Regions from separate parts of the Kitasatospora sp. NPDC001225 genome, predicted to be linked through region 1. Evidence: riboswitches for the same ligand, from Rfam matches in the RefSeq annotation. Region 1 holds a riboswitch; each other region holds the start of a gene.
What was found. Region 1 has a riboswitch for cobalamin ahead of ACWDCZ_RS15455 (cobalamin biosynthesis protein). Riboswitches for the same ligand answer to the same signal wherever they lie in the genome.
Positions count from the first base shown of each region.

Region 2: it holds a riboswitch for cobalamin, as region 1 does, so the genes downstream of both, ACWDCZ_RS02520 (ribonucleoside-diphosphate reductase subunit alpha) here and ACWDCZ_RS15455 (cobalamin biosynthesis protein) in region 1, are expected to answer to the same signal.
Region 3: it holds a riboswitch for cobalamin, as region 1 does, so the genes downstream of both, metE (5-methyltetrahydropteroyltriglutamate--homocysteine S-methyltransferase) here and ACWDCZ_RS15455 (cobalamin biosynthesis protein) in region 1, are expected to answer to the same signal.
Region 4: it holds a riboswitch for cobalamin, as region 1 does, so the genes downstream of both, ACWDCZ_RS35980 (CoA-acylating methylmalonate-semialdehyde dehydrogenase) here and ACWDCZ_RS15455 (cobalamin biosynthesis protein) in region 1, are expected to answer to the same signal.

Region 1 covers NZ_JBSFJC010000037.1:9,684-12,858, reverse strand. The annotation lists gene ACWDCZ_RS15460 (alpha/beta hydrolase family protein) at 241-1,347, opposite strand; cobalamin riboswitch at 1,675-1,805, shown strand; gene ACWDCZ_RS15455 (cobalamin biosynthesis protein) at 1,914-2,906, shown strand; gene ACWDCZ_RS15450 (cobyric acid synthase) at 2,903-3,175, shown strand, end outside.
Region 2 covers NZ_JBSFJC010000005.1:1,626-4,800, reverse strand. The annotation lists gene ACWDCZ_RS02525 (hypothetical protein) at 1-458, opposite strand, end outside; cobalamin riboswitch at 932-1,058, shown strand; gene ACWDCZ_RS02520 (ribonucleoside-diphosphate reductase subunit alpha) at 1,252-3,175, shown strand, end outside.
Region 3 covers NZ_JBSFJC010000134.1:238-3,412, forward strand. The annotation lists partial or broken gene ACWDCZ_RS32085 (ECF transporter S component) at 1-555, shown strand, start outside; gene ACWDCZ_RS32090 (hypothetical protein) at 574-891, shown strand; cobalamin riboswitch at 991-1,194, shown strand; gene metE (5-methyltetrahydropteroyltriglutamate--homocysteine S-methyltransferase) at 1,376-3,175, shown strand, end outside.
Region 4 covers NZ_JBSFJC010000186.1:5,324-8,498, reverse strand. The annotation lists gene ACWDCZ_RS35985 (acyl-CoA dehydrogenase family protein) at 1-335, opposite strand, end outside; gene ACWDCZ_RS35980 (CoA-acylating methylmalonate-semialdehyde dehydrogenase) at 344-1,843, opposite strand; cobalamin riboswitch at 2,054-2,237, opposite strand; gene ACWDCZ_RS35975 (alcohol dehydrogenase catalytic domain-containing protein) at 2,371-3,175, opposite strand, start outside.

The DNA.
Region 1 (3,175 bases):
GGACGGATGGCGGGCGGCGTGATCGGGATCGAGCTGCACCGGAAGTCGGCCGGGCCGACTTTTCACGCGGGCCCGGAGGAATGGGAGGAACGTTCATTCTCGGACGGGGGGAATCGCACCGGGAAAAGCGGCGGGGACCAGCCGAAAACGCCCTCGCGCACAGGGGGGGTGGTTGAGGGGCCAGGGCCGGTCTTCGGACTCGCCTCTGCGGGGCGAACGACGGGAGCCCGAAGACAGGCCCTAGAGCAGCGGGGTGAGCCAGCGGCGGAGGAGTTCGGTGTAGCGGTCGGGGGCGGTGTTCCAGAGGGTGGCGTGGTCGGCGCCGGGGAAGGGCTGGAGGCTCACCACGTCGCGGCGGGCGGCGGCCAGCTTCTCGGCGGCGCCGAAGGGCGCGATCCGGTCCTCGGGGCTGTGCAGGAGGAGGGTCGGCACCCGCAGGTCGGTGCCGTCGGCGATGCGGCCGAAGTCGGCGAGGTCGACCCCGGTGCGGCCCTCGGCGGCGAGGGCGCCGAGCTCGGCGGCGACGCCCTGGAAGCCGGCCCGGGCGGCGTCCCGGCGGGCGGAGGCGGGCAGGTCGAGCACGGGCGAGTCGAGGATCAGACCGCGGACGGCGTGCGACCAGGCGGAGCGGGCCACGGTCTGCAGCACGATGGTCGCGCCGACGGACCAGCCGTACAGGATCACCTTGCCCGCGCCGCTGTCGAGCGCCAGCCGTACCGCCGCCTCGATGTCGCGCCACTCGGTCTCGCCGAAGTGGCTGAGCCCGTCCGGGGAGGCGGGGGCGCCCCGGTCGCCGCGGTAGGTGACGGCGAGGGCGGGCAGGCCGAGCCGGTCGAGGACGGGGAGCACCGGGAGGGTCTGCCGGCGGTCGTCGCCGGGGCCGTGCGCCAGGATCACCCAGGTGCCGCGCTTGCCGTCGAGCCGCCAGGCGGGGAGGGCGCCGAGCTCGCCGTCGGCGGTGGTGTCGGCGAAGGCGAGGCCGAGCGCCTCGGTGGGGTCGCCGAGGTGGACCCGCGGGGTGAAGCGGACCTCGGTGCCGGGGGCGAGGGTGCCCCGGTCGGCGCGGACCAGTCGGCGGGTGACGCCCTGTTCGTCCGCGTGCAGCACCTCCTCGACGACCGCGTGCCCGCCGTCCGCCCACTCCACCGCCCAGCGGCCGGGGCGCAGGCTCGCGGGGCCGCGGGTGAAGGTGACCCGGCCGGCGGCGAGGGCGCGGACCTGGACCGGCCCGGACTCCTGGACGGCGGTCACCGGACGGACCATCCGCTCGGAGGCCCGGCGGCCGACCACCAGCACGGCGGCCCCCACCGCGGCGGCCGCCACGACGGCGGCGGTTCCCCAACGCATCTCGCTCCCCGCTCTGTTGTTCACGGACGTCGTTCACGGACGTTGTTCACGGACGTTCTTCACGGACCGGACGGTGTTCGAGCCCCAGTTCACCGGCGCTCCGCCCGACCGGCCACCGGGCTGGGCCGTCCGGGTCACCCGGCGGGCGCTCCCGGGGTGCTCAGGGCGGTACTCAGGGGGTGCCGGTGGCGGGGGTCGGGGCGGGGCCGCGCCGGGCGATCCGACCGGGCGTCAGCGGCGTCCCCGTGTGACCAACCCCTCCGTGACCTCGGTTGACTCCCGGTTCGGGCCCGTGATGGGATCCTGGGGCCAAACGGAGGCATGGAGAGGAAGCCGGTGGAAGTCCGGCGCGGTCCCGCCACTGTCACCGGGGAGCACGCTCGGAACATCGCCACGGCGGGCCGTCCACGGCCGCTGGAAGGCTCCGGGGGTGCGTTCGACCCGGAAGCCAGGAGACTCTCGCCGCCGTCACGTCGATCCAGGGCGCGGACCCTGAGTGAGGACACGCACGCGATGCAGGCTGCCCCGCCCGGCCGGACTCCGAGCTGCCCTCCGCCGTGCGGCCGATGACCCCGCGCGCGCCTTCCCCCGCTCCGCGCCCGCTGACCCGAGCCGCCGTGTTCGCGCTCGGCGCCGCCGCGGGCTACGCCGCCGACGCCCGCTTCGCCGACCCCCGCCGGGGCCACCCGGTGGCCTTCTTCGGCAGCGCCGCGACCCGGCTGGAGCGGCGGCTGTGGCGCGACGACCGCGCCGCCGGGGCCGGGTACACCGCGCTGTGCGTGGGCGCGGTCGCGGCGGGCGCGTTCGCCCTGGACCGTACGGTGGGCCGGCGCCCGCTGGGCCGGGCGGCGCTGGCGGCGGCCGCGACCTGGACGGTGCTCGGCGGCACCTCGCTGACCCGGGAGGCCCGCACCATCGGCCGCTCGCTGGCCGCCGGCGACCTCGCCGCCGCCCGGGAGCGGCTGCCGCACCTGTGCGGGCGGGACCCGAGCGCCCTGGACGGGCAGCAGATCGCCCGGGCGGTGGTCGAGTCGGTGGCCGAGAACACCGCCGACGCCGTGGTGAACGCGCTGACCTGGGGCGCCCTGGCCGGCACCCCCGGCCTGCTGGCCTTCCGCGCCGTGAACACCCTGGACGCCATGGTCGGCCACCGCTCGCCCCGCTACGCCCGGTTCGGCTGGGCCTCCGCCCGGCTGGACGACGTGGCGGGCTGGCCGGGCGCCCGGCTGACGGCGCTGCTGACCGTGGCCGCCGCCCCCGAGCCCCGGACCGCCTGGCGGGTCTGGCGGCGCGACGGCTCCGCGCACCCGAGCCCGAACGCGGGCCAGGCCGAATCGGCGTTCGCCGGCGCGGTGGGCGCCCGACTGGGCGGCACGCTGCGGTACGGCGAGCGGGTGGAGCACCGGCCCGTCCTGGGCGCGGAGCTGCGGCCGGTGACAGTGGACGACATCGAGCGGGCCTGCGCGCTCTCCCGGCGGGTGGGCGCACTGGCGCTGGGTACGACGGTCGCGGGGCACGTCCTGCTGCGGGCACTGCTGAAGAAGAGGGGACGGGCATGAGCAACGCACTGCTGGTCGCGGGGACGACCTCGGACGCGGGCAAGAGCGTGGTGACGGCCGGGATCTGCCGGTGGCTCGCCCGCCAGGGCGTACGGGTCGCGCCGTTCAAGGCGCAGAACATGTCGCTCAACTCCTTCGTCACCGCCGACGGCGCCGAGATCGGCCGCGCCCAGGCGATGCAGGCGCAGGCCGCCCGGGTGGAGCCGGAGGCGGCGATGAACCCGGTGCTGCTCAAGCCGGGCGCGGACGGCCGCAGCCAGGTGGTGCTG
Region 2 (3,175 bases), on a different contig from region 1:
ACCTTGCCCAGCCCGCCGGTCGTGGAGTTCCCGTCCCAACAGGGCGAGTCCAGCGACACGACGGTGCGGTTCCAGGTGGCGCCGTTGATCGTCACCTGGAGCGCGGAGAACAGCGCTCCCGCGTCCTGCGGCGCCGGGTCGGTGGCAGCCTCCCAGATCGGCTTCGACGGGTCGTCCGGCGTACCGGACGTGCTCGGGGGGACGGTCGGCTGGGTGGATTTCGCGACGGTCGGGGAACCGTCGTCCTTCTTGCCCTGGAGCAGCACCACGCCGCCCGCGACCAGGCCGCCCACCACGGCGACCGCGGCCACCACACCGACGACCTTCATCCGGCGACGGCGTTTGCCCTCGACCTCGTTGCGGTCCGCCAGCGCGTCCCAGTCCGGCTCGGCCCGCTGCTGCGGGACCGGCTGCTGGGGCTGCTGCTGGAGGTGCCACTGCGGCTGCGGCTGCGCCACGGGCTGGGGCTGCCCGACCGGCTGCGGGTGCGGCTGCCCCACCGGCGGAGCCGGCTGCGGCGGAGGCGCGACCGGGTGCGGCACCGGCGGGATGGGCTGCGCGACCGGCTGCACCGACGGCACCACCGGCCCGTACGAGGCGGGCGGCGGCCCGAAACCCCCGCTCGGCGGCGGTACCGGACCAGGTACCACCGGCTGCTGACTCTGTGCGCCCCCCGGCCCGGCGGGAGGCGTTCCCTGCGGCCCCTGCCCAGGTACGCCAGTTCCGTCGCTCATGCGCCCAGATCGTAGGGCATCCTCGTGAGCGCCGGTCCTCCCGGTGACCATTCCGTATCGAAACCAGGACGCCCCCGGCCCGGTTCCGGGGCTACCGAGGGCCATCGCGCACCACGTTCCTGGTACTGCCGGTCATCGTCCCGACACGCGGCGCCGTACTACATCTGGGGTCGCTTCAGTGAGACACCACTACATGTATGCTCGCTTCTGCTGTCGATGCAGGGGAACCCGGTGCGAATCCGGGACTGCCCCGCAGCGGTGAGCGGGCGGCTCCAGCAGCCGCACCCCGCGAGTCCGAGTACCTGCCGACGGCGTGCGCCACGGCCCTCCCGCAGAGGCCGCGCCGGCACCAGCAGTACCCCTCCGGGCCTCGCGGGCGGGCCGGGGAGTCACCTCGCGCGACGCTTTTTTGCGTTCGCGCCGTGCTCCCCTGCCCAGATCGGCCCGGTGGCCCCCCGAGCACCGCCGCCGATCGCCGCCAGGAGAGAGCGCCTTGACCACCGCTGCCTCAGCCACCCTGCCCGCCCAGGGCTCCGGTACCGCCTTCACCGACCCGACGGTCTCCGACCCCGGGGGCGCGCTGCTGCGGCTGCTCACCGACCGCAGCACCGACCTCACCGAGGTCGACCCCGGCCATGTCGCCGCCGCCGCGCTGCGCGGCCGCCACGCCGGCTCGGACTTCGCCGAGCTGCGCGGGCTGGCCGTGGACGCCGCCGCGTCGATGATCGCCGAGGACCCCCAGTACTCGAAGCTGGCCGCCCGCCTGCTCGCGCTGGAGATCGTCGACGAGGCGAACAGCCAGGGCTCGGTGTCCTTCTCCGCCTCGATCGCCGTCGGCCACACCGAGGGCCTGATCGGCGACACCACCGCGGACTTCGTCGCCAAGCACGCCGCCGCCCTGGACGCGCTGATCGACACCGCCGGCGACGACCGCTTCGAGTACTTCGGCCTGCGCACCGTGCAGTCCCGCTACCTGCTGCGCCACCCGATCACCCGCAAGGTGATCGAGACCCCGCAGCACTTCCTGCTCCGTGTCGCCTGCGGCCTGGCGGTCGGCGACTCCGAGCAGTCGGTGCGCGAGGTGGCCGAGCTGTACGGCCTGATGAGCCGCCTGGAGTACCTGACCTCCTCGCCGACGCTGTTCAACTCCGGCACCCGGCACCCGCAGATGTCGAGCTGCTACCTGCTCGACTCGCCGCTGGACAACCTGGACTCGATCTACAACCGCTACGCGCAGATCGCCCGCCTGTCCAAGCACGCCGGCGGCATCGGCCTGTCCTACTCGCGCATCCGCTCGCGCGGCAGCCTGATCCGCGGCACCAACGGCAAGTCCAACGGCATCGTGCCGTTCCTGCGCACCCTCGACTCCTCGGTCGCCGCCGTCAACCAGGGCGGCCGCCGCAAGGGCGCGGCCTGTGTCTACCTGGAGACCTGGCACGCCGACATCGAGGAGTTCCTGGAGCTCCGCGACAACACCGGCGAAGAGGCCCGCCGCACCCACAACCTCAACCTGGCGCACTGGATCCCGGACGAGTTCATGCGCCGGGTCAACGCCAACCAGGACTGGTCGCTGTTCTCCCCGGCCGACGTGCCGGAGCTGGTCGACCTGTGGGGCGCCGACTTCGACGAGGCCTACCGCAAGGCCGAGCTGGCCGGCAAAGCCGTCCGCACCATCCCGGCGCAGACCCTGTACGCCCGCATGATGCGCACCCTGGCGCAGACCGGCAACGGCTGGATGACCTTCAAGGACGCCTCCAACCGCGCCGCCAACCAGACCGCCCTGCCGGGCCGCACCGTGCACTCCTCCAACCTGTGCACGGAGATCCTGGAGGTCACGGACGACTCCGAGACCGCCGTCTGCAACCTCGGCTCGGTCAACCTCGGCGCCCACGTGGCCCCCGGTGCCACGGTCGACGACCTGCTCGGCGCCATGGACTGGGAGCGCCTCGACGCCACCGTCCGCACGGCCGTGACGTTCCTCGACCGCGTGGTGGACATCAACTTCTACCCGACCACCGAGGCCGGCACCTCCAACTCCCGCTGGCGGCCGGTCGGCCTCGGCGTGATGGGCCTCCAGGACGTCTTCTTCAAGCTGCGGATCGACTTCGACTCCGCCGAGGCCGCCCGCCTGTCCACGCTGATCGCCGAGCGCATCATGCTCACCGCGTACGAGCGCTCCGCCGACCTGGCCGAGCAGCTCGGCCGCCACGAGGCGTACGGCGAGACCCGCGCCGCCCGCGGCGAGCTGCACATCGACCACTTCCCGACGGCCGCCCCGCAGTGGGCCGACCGCTGGACGGCGCTGCGCGCCCGGATCGCCGAGACCGGCCTGCGCAACTCGCTGCTGCTGGCCATCGCGCCGACCGCGACCATCGCGTCCATCGCCGGCGTGTACGAGTGCATCGAGCCGCAGGTGTCCAACCTGTTCAAGCGCGAGACGC
Region 3 (3,175 bases), on a different contig from region 1:
GGCTTCGGCTTCACCCTCGGCTGCACCTCGTTGTTCGCCTCCGCGCTGCTCACCGGCGGCGTCGGCCCCTGGATGCCGTACCAGATGTTCGGCTGCGCCTTCGTCGGCATGCTCGCCGGACTGCTGCCGGGGGCCGGGCGGCGCTGGGAGGTGCCGCTGCTGGCCGGGTACGGGGCGTTCTCCGGCTACCTCTTCGGCTTCCTGCTGAACCTCTCCTTCTGGCCGTTCTCCACCGACCCGAACAGCTCGATCGCCTACCTGCCGGGCCTGCCCTTCACCGAGCAGTGGCACCGCTACCTGCTGTTCGACCTGGCCACCTCGCTCGGCTGGGACACCGGCCGCGCCGTCAGCACCTTCACCGCCGTGCTCGTCGTCGGGCCGGCCGTCCTCACCGTCTTCCGCCGCGCGGCCCGCCGCGCCAACTTCGAGCCCACGGTGCGCTTCGAGGCCCCGCCCGGCCCGGACGCCCCATCCGGCCAGGACGCCACGCCCGGCCCGGACACCACGGTGGGGCCGCCGACCGCCGCGCGGCCCACCGGCCCGGCGCACCCCTGAACCGAAAGGCCGACCATCGTGCCCAAGCCCGCGAAGCACCGGACGATGACGCTGGACGGGGTCGACGTCGTCGTCCTGACCCCGGAACAGCACGCCGCACTGGAATCCGCCCGCCGCCAGCTGGGCGGAGCGCAGGCGCAGGTCGCCAGGATGAGGTCCGACCTCCAGCGGGGACGGCGGCTGCTGGTCGAAGCCGAACGGATACTGGCGGGCATCCCCGCCGACCAGCTCGCGCGACTGGACGGCCGACTGGGTCCGGGACGCGGCCTGACCGGACTGCTCGCGGACATCCGCGCCGCCCTGCCCGGCACGCCGGACACCCCGACGCGGACCTGACCACCGGCCCCGCGAGCCGTGGTGGCGTTCCACCATGCGGACGGGTTCCGAGATTCCCGCGCCGGGCCCGGCGCTTTGCCCCTAAGCTGACGGTGCAGCTGGTTCGCCCTGTCCGCCAGGCAGGGCGTCGCAAGAGGGAACCCGGTGACGCCTTTCGACTGGCCAGTCCGGGACTGCCCCGCAGCGGTGAGTGGGAACGACCGCCGTCATACGCACTGGACCCGGGACGGGTCTGGGAAGCGACGGCCAGTAGGTGTCCGCCCTTCACGGGACGGACGCGCCCGCGAGTCCGAAGACCTGCCACTGCCCGCCCGCGGACGACCCGCGCGCGGCTATCCGGTGACCTCGTGGGCGGGTCGGCGACCATACCAGGCGGACCAGGCCCGTACGTTCCCGTGACGGCCGCCGCCGGGTACGTCATCCCTTCGCGCCTTCGTGCCGTCTCCGGGTACCTGAGGAGAACAGACTCGCGAAGGAGAGTCCCTTGACCACGAAGTCCGCAGCCGCGGCGAGCGTCGCCACCGCGTACGGCTACCCCCGCCAGGGCCGGGGCCGGGAGCTCAAGAAGGCCATCGAGGGCTACTGGAAGGGCTCGGTCACCGCCGAGGTGCTGCTGGCCACCGCCGCCGACCTGCGCCGGGGGAACTGGCAGCAGCTCGCCGACTCCGGCGTCGAAGAGGTCCCGACCGGTGACTTCTCGTTCTACGACCACGTACTGGACACCACGGTCGCCGTCGGCGCGATCCCGCCCCGGCACCGGGCCGCCGTCGAAGCCGACCCGCTGGACGGGTACTTCGCCATGGCGCGCGGCAACCAGGACGTCGCCCCGCTGGAGATGACCAAGTGGTTCGACACCAACTACCACTACCTGGTGCCGGAGCTGGGGCCGGACACGGTGTTCACGGCGAACCCGGCCAAGGCGGTGGGCGAACTGCGCGAGGCGCTGCTGCTCGGCCACGCGGCCCGGCCGGTGCTGGTCGGGCCGGTCACCTACCTGCTGCTCGCCAAGCCGGCGCCCGGGGTGGCCGCCGACTTCCAGCCGATCACCCTGCTGGACCGGCTGCTGCCCGTCTACGCGGAGCTGCTGGCCGGGTTGCGCGCCGCCGGCGCCGACTGGGTGCAGCTGGACGAGCCCGCGCTGGTCCAGGACCGCACCCCGGCCGAGCTCAACGCCGCCGCCCGCGCCTACCGCGAGCTGGGCGCCCTCACCGACCGGCCCAAGCTGCTGGTCGCCAGCTACTTCGACCGGCTCGGCGACGCCCTGCCGGTCCTGGCGAAGGCCCCGATCGAGGGCCTGGCACTGGACTTCACCGGTCCGGCCGCCGCCAACCTGGAGGACCTCGCCGCCGCCGGCGGCCTGCCCGGCAAGCGACTGGTGGCGGGGGTGATCGACGGGCGCAACATCTGGATCAACGACCTGGAGAAGTCCCTCACGACCCTGGCGACCCTGCTGGGCCTCGCCGACACCGTCGACGTCGCGCCGTCCTGCTCCCTGCTGCACGTGCCGATCGACGCCACCCTCGAACGCGACATCGACCCGCAGATCGCCCGCTGGCTGGCCTTCGCCAAGCAGAAGGCCACCGAGGCGGCGCTGCTCGCTCGCGGCCTGCGCGAGGGCACCGGCGCGATCGCCGCCGACCTCGCGGCCAACCGGGCCGACCTGGCCTCCCGCGCGGGCTCGCCGATCACCCGCGACCCGGCGGTGCGCGCCCGGATCGCCGCCGTCACCGACGCGGACGCCCGTCGCGCCCAGGCCTACCCGCAGCGGGCCGAGGCCCAGCGCGCCCGGCTCGGCCTGCCGCTGCTGCCGACCACCACCATCGGCTCCTTCCCGCAGACCACCGAACTGCGCGTCGCCCGGGCCGACCTGACGGCCGGTCGGATCGACGGCGCCGCGTACCAGGAGCGGATGGAGGCCGAGGTCCGCGAGGTCATCGCGTACCAGGAGAAGGCCGGACTGGACGTCCTGGTGCACGGCGAGCCCGAGCGCAACGACATGGTCCAGTACTTCGCCGAGCAGCTCACCGGCTACCTGGCCACCCGGCACGGCTGGGTGCAGTCCTACGGCACCCGGTACGTGCGCCCGCCGGTCCTCGCCGGGGACATCTCCCGGCCGCACCCGATGACCGTCGACTGGTTCCGCTACGCGCAGGGCCTGACCGACCGCCCCGTGAAGGGCATGCTGACCGGCCCGGTCACCATGCTCGCCTGGTCCTTCGTCCGCGACGACCAGCCGCTCGCCGACACCGCCCGCCAGGTCGCCCTCGCCCTGCGCGACGAGGTC
Region 4 (3,175 bases), on a different contig from region 1:
CCGGGCAGCAGCCGGGCGCGCTGGGCGGGACTGCCGTAGCGGTCGATCATCCAGGCGACCATGTTGTGGATCGACAGGTAGCCGGCGATGGACGGGCAGCCGGTCGCCAGCGCCTCGAAGACGAGCACGCCGTCCTGGCGGCCGAGCTCCGAGCCGCCCGCCTCCTCCCGCACGTAGACGCCGCCGAGGCCCAGGTCGGCGGCCTTGCGCAGGACGTCGATCGGGAAGTGCTTGGCCTGGTCCCACGCGACGGCGTGCGGGGCGAGGTGCTCGCGGGCGAAGTCCCGGGTGGTCGCGACGATGGCGAGCTGGTCGTCGGTCAGATGGGTGTGCACGGCGCGCCTCAGCCCATCGTCGGGATGGTGAAGCTCGCGCCCTCCTTGGCCCCGGAGGGCCAGCGCGAGGTGACGGTGCGGGTGCGGGTGTAGAAGCGGATCGAGTCCGGCCCGTGCTGGTTGAGGTCGCCGAACGCGGAGCGCTTCCAGCCGCCGAAGGTGTGGTAGGCGATCGGCACCGGGATCGGCACGTTGACCCCGACCATGCCGGTGTTCACCCGCCGGGCGAAGTCCCGGGCGGTGTCGCCGTCCCGGGTGTAGATGGCCACCCCGTTGCCGAACTCGTGCTCGCTGGGCAGCCGCAGCGCCTCCTCGGAGTCGGCGGCACGCACCACGGTGAGCACCGGCCCGAAGATCTCCTCCCGGTAGATCCGCATGCCGGGCGTGACCCGGTCGAACAGCGAGGCGCCGAGGAAGTAGCCGTCCTCGTGCCCCGCCAGCCGGAAGTCCCGTCCGTCGACGACGAGTTCGGCGCCCTCCTCGACCCCGAGGTCCAGGTAGCCGCGCACCCGCGCCAGCGCGTCGGCGCCGACCAGCGGTCCGAAGTCCGCCGCCGGGTCGTCCGAGCGCCCGACCTTGAGCGCGCCGATCCGCTCGACCAGCTTCGCCACCAGGGCGTCCGCCGTCGCCTCCCCCACCGGGACGGCCACCGAGATGGCCATGCAGCGCTCCCCGGCCGAGCCGTACCCGGCCCCGATCAGCGCGTCCGCCGCCTGGTCGAGGTCGGCGTCCGGCATCACGATCAGGTGGTTCTTGGCGCCGCCGAAGCACTGCGCCCGCTTCCCGTGCGCGGCGGCGGTGGCGTACACGTACTGGGCGATCGGCGTGGAGCCGACGAAGCCGAGCGCCTGGACGCGCGGGTCCTCCAGCAGGGTGTCCACGGCCTCCTTGTCGCCGTTGACGACGTTGAGCACGCCCGGCGGCAGCCCGGCCTCCAGGAACAGCTCGGCCAGCCGCAGCGGTACCGAGGGGTCGCGCTCCGAGGGCTTGAGCACGAAGGCGTTTCCGCAGGCCAGCGCGGGCGCGGCCTTCCAGAGCGGGATCATCGCCGGGAAGTTGAACGGCGTGATGCCCGCGACCACGCCGAGCGGCTGGCGCATCGAGTACACGTCGATGCCCGTCCCGGCGTTGTCGCTGAACTCGCCCTTCAGCAGGTGCGGGATGCCGGCGGCGAACTCCACGACCTCCAGGCCGCGTTGGATGTCGCCGTGGGCGTCGGCCACGGTCTTGCCGTGCTCGGCGGAGAGCAGCCGGGCCAGCTCGTCCTTCTCCTGCTCGACGAGCTGGAGGAACCGCAGCAGGACGCGGGCCCGCCGCTGCGGGTTCCAGGCGGCCCACGCGGGCTGGGCCTGCTCGGCGTCGGCGATCACCGCCTCGACCTCGGCGCGGCCCGCCAGGGGCACCCTGGCCTGCACCCGGCCGGTGTTGGGGTCGTACACGTCGCCGAAGCGGCCGGAGGTGCCGGCGGTGGGCTTGCCGGCGATGAAGTGGGTCAGTTCTCGGACCATCGGTTCCTACTCTCGACAGGGGTGGGGAGAGGAGGAATGGAGGCCGCCGCCGGTCGGCGGGCGCACGGTGGTGCGCCCCTCGGCACGGGCGTACGGCGGTGTGACGGTACGTCAGGACGCGGGCGCCCTGGCGGTCGTCGGCACGGGACAGCCAGGCGCGGTGGAACGGAAGCAGCCCGGAGTCATGTGTGTCGTCTCCATCCTCGTGGAAAACACGAACCACCCGCGGCCGGTATCCTGACTCCCGGATCACCGCACGCCCTCAGGCCTTCCCGGCTGGCTGCCAGTGGCCGTCATCTGCGAGGACGGACTCCCCGGTCACAGTGGCGGGACCGTGCCGGACTCACACCGGCTTCCCTGACACCGCGGACCTGCCGTCGACCATATAGTTGGACGTCCTAGTAAGTCCAGGGGTACGCGCCCGCGCCGCGCCGCCGGAGGGCCGCTCACCCCCGTCCACCTGCCCGGACACGCCGGGAGCCGGCCCCGAGGGACCGGCTCCGAGGGCCGACTCCGATGACCGCCGCTCAGCGGCCGGTGGTGACGACCATCCGGAAGCGGGCCCGGTTGGCCGCCATCTTCTCCACCGCCGCCGCGGTCCGCTCCAGCGGCACCTCCTCGACCCAGGCCCGCACCCCCGTCTGCGCCGCGAAGCGCAGCGTGTCCTGGGTGTCGACCGCGATGCCCGAGGAGTGCGCGTAGACCTTCCGGTCGCCCTGGATCAACTGCAGGGCGCTCAGCTCCAGCGGCTCCGCCGGGAGTCCGACCATGACGAGCTCGCCCCGGCGGGTGATCCCGTCGATCGTCGCCACCACGGCGGGCGCGTTGGTGACGGTGGACAGGACCACCTTCGCACCTCCCAACTGCCGCAGGGCCTCGGCGACATCGCCCGCGGTGCTGTCGATGTAGTGGGCGGCGCCGAGCCGGAGCGCGAGCGGCCCCTTCTCCTGGCCGCGGGCGATGGCGACGGTACGGAAGCCCATCTTCTCGGCGAACTGGACGCCCAGGTGGCCGAGTCCGCCGATCCCCAGGATGGCGACGGTGTCCCCGGGCCGTGCGGCGGAGCGGCGCAGGGCGTTGAAGACCGTCACCCCCGCGCAGGCCAGCGGCGCCGCCTCGACCGCGGTGAGCTCGTCCGGGACCGCCGCCAGGGCCACGGCCGGGACGACGACGGAGTCGGCGAACCCGCCCGGATAGGCGACGCCGGGGATCTCGACCCGTGCGCAGTGCAGGCCGTCGCCCGCCCGGCAGGCGTCGCAGTGCCCGCAGCTGCCGCCGTACCAGCCGACCGCGACCCGGTCGCCGACCCGCCAGCCCTCCACGCCCTCGCCG